DNA from 2 places in the Comamonas antarctica genome. Region 1 is predicted to be linked to the other one. Evidence: riboswitches for the same ligand, from Rfam matches in the RefSeq annotation. Region 1 holds a riboswitch; the other holds the start of a gene.
The links. Region 1 has a riboswitch for S-adenosylhomocysteine ahead of ahcY (adenosylhomocysteinase). Riboswitches for the same ligand answer to the same signal wherever they lie in the genome.

Region 1 (3,583 bases):
CACAATCGCGGGGTCTGCTTTTTTTCTCTGCTCTGGCCATGTCTTCCCCTTCCAGCGGCGCCGCGCCGCAAGCCTCCTGGGTCGCGCGCGGAACGCCGGCCTACCGCCGCATCAGCCTGGCGCTGTTCCTTGCCGGGTTCGCGACGTTCTCGCTGCTGTATTGCGTGCAGCCGCTGCTGCCGGCATTCGTGGCGCATTTCGGCGTGACGCCGGCCAGCAGCGCGCTGTCGCTGTCGCTGACCACGGGCTGCCTGGCGGTGGCCATCGTGCTGGCGGGTGCGCTGTCCGAGGGACTGGGGCGGCGCGGCTTGATGTTCGTCTCGATGCTGCTGGCCGCGCTGTGCAATCTCGCCGCCAGCCTCGCGCCCAGCTGGGAGACGCTGCTCGCGGCGCGTGCGCTCGAAGGCCTGCTGCTGGGCGGCGTGCCGGCCGTGGCGATGGCTTACCTGTCCGAGGAGATCGAGCCGCGCGGCCTGGGTTTCGCGATGGGCCTCTATGTCGGCGGCTCGGCGCTGGGCGGCATGCTGGGGCGCGTGGCCATGGGCGTGATGAGCGAATATGTCGACTGGCACATTGCGCTGGCCGCGCTGAGCCTGGTCAACCTGCTGGCGGCCATCGGCTTCTACCTGTTGCTGCCGGTCTCGCGCAACTTCGTGCGCAAGACCGGCCTGGGTGCGGCCTATCACCTGCGCGCCTGGGGCCGGCACCTGGCGCAGCCCGGGCTGCTGGGCCTGTTCGTGATTGCGTTCGGGCTGATGGGCGTGTTCGTCGGCATGTACAACTACCTGGGTTTTCTGCTCGCCGGCACGCCCTATTCGCTGAGCCCGCTGCAGGTCAGCCATGTGTTCTATGCCTATCTGTTCGGCGCCATTGCCTCGCCGGTCGCCGGTGCGCTGGCCGACCGCTTCGGGCGCGCGCCGGTGCTGCTGGCCGGCGTGGCGCTGATGGCGCTGGGCGTGCTGCTGACCCTCGCGCCGGCGCTGGCCGCGATCGTTGCCGGCATCGTGCTGATGACCATCGGCTTCTTCACTGCGCATTCGGTGGCCAGCGGCTGGGTCGGGCGGATCGCGCGCGAAGCCAAGGGCCATGCGTCGTCGCTTTATCTGCTGGGCTATTACCTGGGCTCGAGCCTGCTGGGCGCGGGCAGCGGCTGGTTCATGCAGAACACCGGCTGGTCCGGGCTGGTGGCCTTCATGCTGGTGTTGCTGGCGGCGGTGCTGGCAATGGCATTGCGGGTGCGCCAGCTCGCGAAGGCCGGGGCCTAACTTCCGCCCGCGCTTCGCGGGATTGGGAAATTTTGTAGAATGGCGGTTTTCCGAGGAGCGTTGCAGCGCACCCCCGCACCATCCGGTGCCCGGCGGTGCGTGAGGCTCGGAACCCGCCAGCGGCCCCCGGCCCGGCGTTCGCAACGACGCTCACCCACGTCGTCTGTGCGGTGAGTGCCTTCCCCCCAGAGCGTGGTTTTGCCATCCGTAACGGAGAAAACCATGAACGCAGCTGTTCCCCTGACCCCTGTTGATTCGGTCATTGCCGATATTTCCCTTGCCGCCTGGGGCCGCAAGGAAATCAAGATTGCCGAGACCGAAATGCCGGGCCTGATGGCGATCCGCGAAGAATTCGCCGCGGCCCAGCCGCTCAAGGGCGCGCGCATCACCGGCTCGCTGCACATGACGATCCAGACCGCCGTGCTGATCGAGACGCTGCAGGCGCTGGGCGCGCAGGTGCGCTGGGCCTCGTGCAACATCTTCTCGACGCAGGACCATGCGGCCGCGGCCATCGCCGCCAGCGGCACGCCGGTGTTCGCCATCAAGGGCGAGACCCTGGCCGACTACTGGGACTACACGCACCGCATCTTTGAGTTCGGCGCCAAGGGCACGCCCGGAGAAGGCCCGAACATGATCCTCGACGATGGCGGCGATGCCACCATGCTGATGCATCTGGGCCAGAAGGCCGAGAAGGACCTGTCGGTGCTGGCCAACCCCGGCAGCGAAGAGGAAACCATCCTGTTCGCGGCGATCAAGGCCAAGCTCGCCGAAGACGGCAGCTGGTACACGCGCAAGTCGGCCGAGATCATCGGCGTGACCGAGGAAACCACGACCGGCGTGCACCGCCTCAATGAAATGTCGGCCAAGGGCACGCTGCTGTTCCGCGCCATCAACGTCAACGACTCGGTCACCAAGAGCAAGTTCGACAACCTCTACGGCTGCCGCGAATCGCTGGTCGACGGCATCAAGCGCGCCACCGACGTGATGATCGCCGGCAAGGTGGCCGTGGTCGCTGGCTATGGCGACGTGGGCAAGGGCTGCGCCCAGGCGCTGCGCGCGCTCAGCGCCCAGGTCTGGGTCACGGAAATCGACCCGATCAACGCGCTGCAGGCGGCGATGGAAGGCTACAAGGTCGTGACCATGGAGTGGGCGGCTGACAAGGCCGACATCTTCGTGACCACCACCGGCAACCGCGACATCATCCGCCACGAGCACATGGTCGCGATGAAGGACGAGGCCATCGTCTGCAACATCGGCCACTTCGACAACGAGATCGACGTCGCGTCGATCGAGCAGTACGAGTGGGAAGAGATCAAGCCCCAGGTCGACCACATCACCTTCCCCGACGGCAAGAAGATCATCCTGCTTGCCAAGGGCCGCCTGGTGAATCTGGGCTGCGCCACCGGCCACCCCAGCTTCGTGATGAGCGCCTCGTTTGCCAACCAGACGATTGCCCAGATCGAGCTGTTCACCAAGCAGGACGTGTATGCCGTCGGCAAGGTCTACGTGCTGCCCAAGCACCTCGATGAGAAGGTCGCACGCCTGCACCTGAAGAAGGTCGGCGCGATGCTGACCGAGCTGACCGACAGCCAGGCCGCCTACATCGGCGTGCAAAAGCAGGGCCCGTACAAGCCTGACACATACAGGTATTGATGCACCCCCTGAGCGACTTACGTCGCTTCCCCCTCTCATCCTTCGGTGGAGGGGGACGGCAGCCTCGGTGCGGGGCGGCCCTTCCTCGCTGCCTCCATGCTGGGCCGCGCCAGTTCATAGGCCATGCGTCTTGCAAGCTCTATGAAAGTTTTCGCGTCCTAGGGGGCGGCTTTGCCGGTGGTCGGTGACCCTCGGCGGCGATTTCTTTTTTGAGACGGATTTTCTCCATGCGTGCCGATCAATTGCTAGTAGACCAGGGCCTTGCCGCTTCGCGTGCACAGGCCCAGCGCCTGATTGCCTCGGGCGTCGAATGGCGCACCGCGGCCACCGGCGTATGGCAGGGCATCAAGAAGAACAGCGAAGACCTCGCCGGCGATGCCGAGCTGCGGCTGCTGGATGTGGCCGAGGCGCGCTACGTGTCGCGCGGCGGCCTCAAGCTCGAAGCCGCGCTGGCGTCGTTCAAGGTGTCGGCGCAGGGCAAGTGGTGCCTCGATGTCGGCCAATCGACCGGCGGCTTCACCGATTGCCTGCTGCAGCAGGGGGCCGAGCGCGTGGTTGGCGTGGATGTGGGCCATGACCAGCTGAACCTGGCATTGCGCGGCCACGAGAAGATCGTCTGCGTCGAGCGCGTCAATGCGCGCACGCTCGACATCGACACGCTGCTG
Region 2 (3,583 bases), 400 kb from region 1:
GCCGTGAAGCTGCCCTGCTGCTCCAGCACCACCAGCCACCAGAGATGCGACCAGAGCTGTTCGGTTTTCAGTGAATCATTGGAATTCATGGCGCCATTGTTCATCAAATTAAACAACCAATTCATCTGGCAGGGCTGGGCAGGGCGCGAATGGCTGCCTACACTTCGGTCATCGTCTTGCGACCCACCACAGGATTCATTCCATGAACGCCGCCATCTCCACCGCCTCGATCACCCACTTCATCCACGGCCAGCGCGTGGCCGGCACCAGCGTGCGCACGCAGCCCGTGACCAACCCGGCCACGGGCGCCGTGACCGGCGCCGTGGCGCTGGCCAACCGCGCCGATGTCGATGCCGCCGTGGCCTCGGCGGCCGCCGCCTTCCCGGCCTGGGCCGACACGCCGCCGATCCGCCGCGCGCGCGTGATGTTCAAGTTCCTCGAGCTGGTCAACCAGCACAAGGACGAACTCGCGCATGCGATCACCGCCGAACATGGCAAGGTGTTCACCGATGCGCAGGGCGAGGTTGCGCGCGGCATCGACATCATTGAATTCGCCTGCGGCATTCCGCAGCTGCTCAAGGGCGACTTCACCGAGCAGGTCTCGACCGGCATGGACAACTGGACGCTGCGCCAGCCGCTGGGCGTGGTCGCGGGCATCACGCCGTTCAACTTCCCGGTGATGGTGCCGATGTGGATGTTCCCGGTGGCGATTGCCGCGGGCAATAGCTTTGTGCTCAAGCCCAGCCCGACCGATCCCACGGCCTCGCTGCTGATGGCCGAGCTGCTGAAGAAGGCCGGCCTGCCCGACGGCGTGTTCAACGTGGTGCAGGGCGACAAGGAAGCCGTCGATGCGCTGATCGAGCACCCCGAAGTCAAGGCCGTGAGCTTTGTCGGCTCGACGCCTATTGCCAACTACATCTATGAGACCGGTGCGCGCCTGGGCAAGCGCGTGCAGGCGCTGGGCGGCGCGAAGAACCACATGGTGGTGATGCCCGATGCCGATATCGACCAGGTCGTCGATGCGCTGATCGGCGCGGCCTACGGCTCGGCCGGCGAGCGCTGCATGGCGATCAGCGTGGCGGTGCTGGTCGGCGACGTGGCGGACCAGGTCGTGCAGAAGCTGGCCGAGCGCACGCGCACGCTCAAGGTGCTCGATGGCGAGAACCTGGCCGCCGAGATGGGCCCGATCGTGACCCAGGCCGCGCGCGAACGCATTGCCGGCTACATCGCGCTGGGCGAGCAGGAGGGCGCGCAGCTGCTGGTCGACGGCCGCGGCTTCGACGGCGCCACGGCGGGTGCGGGCTGCGACCACGGCTTCTGGCTCGGCGGCACGCTGTTCGACCATGTCACGCCGGAAATGCGCATCTACAAGGAAGAGATCTTCGGCCCGGTGCTGGCCTGCGTGCGCGTGCCCGACTTCGCCCAGGCGGTGGATCTGGTCAACGCGCATGAGTTCGGCAACGGCGTGTCCTGCTTCACGCGCGACGGCAACGTGGCGCGCGAGTTCGGCCGCCGCATCCAGGTCGGCATGGTCGGCATCAATGTGCCGATCCCCGTGCCCATGGCCTGGCAGGGCTTTGGCGGCTGGAAGAAGAGCCTGTTCGGCGACATGCATGCCTATGGCGAAGAAGGCGTGCGCTTCTACACCAAGCAAAAGAGCATCATGCAGCGCTGGCCCGAAAGCATCGGCAAGGGCGCGGAGTTTGTGATGCCGACGGCGAAGTGAGGACGGGTTTTCGGCTTTCCACCAGCGTCCTCCGACAAGCTCAGGACGAGCGGTTTTGCCGTTCGTGGTGAGCCCGCCTCGCCGGCCGCGTCGAACCATGAACGTCCCCCCTTCCAGAACCCCAGCGGCGGCAACCCCGCCGCGACCCCGTTAAAATCCCGGGTTAACCCCCAAGGAGCGTTGCAGCGGTCGGTCCGATCCATCATCGGACCCACTGTCAGGCTTGGGGTTCCGCTCTCCGCAACGACGCTCACCTGTTGGCCCTTGTTTTGTGCAGGTGAGTTGTATGCCGTCTGAAGTTTCCATTCCTCCGATGCGTCTGTCGGGCCTCGAGCCGGTGTTTGTCGGCGAGGACACGCTGTTCGTCAACATTGGCGAGCGCACCAATGTCACGGGTTCCAAGGCCTTTGCGCGGCTGATCCTCAACGGCCAGTTCGAGGATGCGCTGGCCGTCGCGCGCCAGCAGGTCGAGAACGGCGCGCAGGTCATCGACGTCAACATGGACGAAGCCATGCTCGACAGCGAAGCCGCGATGGTGCGCTTCCTGAACCTGATCGCCTCCGAACCCGACATCGCGCGCGTGCCCATCATGGTCGACTCGTCGAAATGGGCGGTGATCGAGGCCGGGCTGCGCTGCATCCAGGGCAAGGGCATCGTCAACTCGATCTCGATGAAGGAGGGCGTCGAGCCCTTCAAGCAGCAGGCCAAGCTGGTCAAGCGCTATGGCGCGTCGGCCGTGGTCATGGCCTTCGACGAGCAGGGCCAGGCCGATACCTTCGCGCGCAAGATCGAGATCTGCGAGCGCGCCTACCGCATCCTGGTCGATGAGGTCGGCTTCGCGCCCGAGGACATCATCTTCGACCCGAACATCTTTGCCGTCGCCACCGGCATCGAGGAACACAACAACTACGCCGTCGATTTCATCGAGGCCGTGCGCTGGATCAAGCAGAACCTGCCCGGCGCCAAGGTCTCGGGCGGCGTGTCCAACGTGTCGTTCTCGTTCCGCGGCAACGACCCGGTGCGCGAGGCCATCCACACCGTGTTCCTGTACCACGCCATCCAGGCGGGGATGGACATGGGCATCGTCAACGCCGGCATGGTCGGCGTCTACGACGACCTCGAGCCGGTGCTGCGCGAACGCGTCGAGGACGTGGTGCTCAACCGCCGGCCCGATGCCGGCGAGCGCCTGGTGGAGATCGCCGAAACCGCCAAGAGCGGCGCCAAGGACGAAAGCAAGAAGCTCGAATGGCGCGGCACGCCCGACCACCCGGTCACGGTGTCGCAGCGCCTGGCGCATGCGCTGGTGCATGGCATCACCGACTTCATCACCGAGGACACCGAGGAGGCCTACCAGGAGGTGCTGGCCAAGGGCGGCCGGCCGCTGCATGTGATCGAAGGCCCGCTGATGGCCGGCATGAACGTCGTCGGCGACCTGTTTGGCGCGGGCAAGATGTTCCTGCCCCAGGTGGTCAAGTCGGCACGCGTGATGAAGCAGGCCGTGGCGCATCTCGTGCCCTATATCGAGGAAGAAAAGCGCCAGCAGCAGGCCGCGGGCCAGGACGTGCGCTCCAAGGGCAAGATCGTGATCGCCACCGTCAAGGGCGACGTGCACGATATCGGCAAGAACATCGTCACCGTGGTCCTGCAGTGCAACAACTTCGAGGTCGTGAACATGGGCGTGATGGTGCCCTGCCACGAGATCCTGGCCAAGGCCAAGCAAGAGGGCGCGGACATCATCGGCCTGTCGGGCCTGATCACGCCCAGCCTCGAAGAGATGCAGTACGTGGCCGGCGAGATGCAGAAGGACGAGTACTTCCGCAGCCGCCAGACGCCGCTGCTGATCGGCGGCGCGACCTG

Region 2: linked by a shared signal. The riboswitch ahead of metH (methionine synthase) and the one ahead of ahcY (adenosylhomocysteinase) in region 1 are both predicted to bind S-adenosylhomocysteine.

What each region holds. Positions count from the first base shown of each region.
Region 1 covers NZ_CP054840.1:3,606,604-3,610,186, reverse strand. Annotated here, with positions in the region: gene HUK68_RS16800 (MFS transporter) at 39-1,265, shown strand; S-adenosyl-L-homocysteine riboswitch at 1,312-1,424, shown strand; gene ahcY (adenosylhomocysteinase) at 1,488-2,918, shown strand; gene HUK68_RS16790 (TlyA family RNA methyltransferase) at 3,146-3,583, shown strand, end outside.
Region 2 covers NZ_CP054840.1:4,008,792-4,012,374, reverse strand. Annotated here, with positions in the region: gene HUK68_RS18685 (LysR family transcriptional regulator) at 1-89, opposite strand, end outside; gene HUK68_RS18680 (CoA-acylating methylmalonate-semialdehyde dehydrogenase) at 203-1,726, shown strand; S-adenosyl-L-homocysteine riboswitch at 1,893-1,985, shown strand; gene metH (methionine synthase) at 2,013-3,583, shown strand, end outside.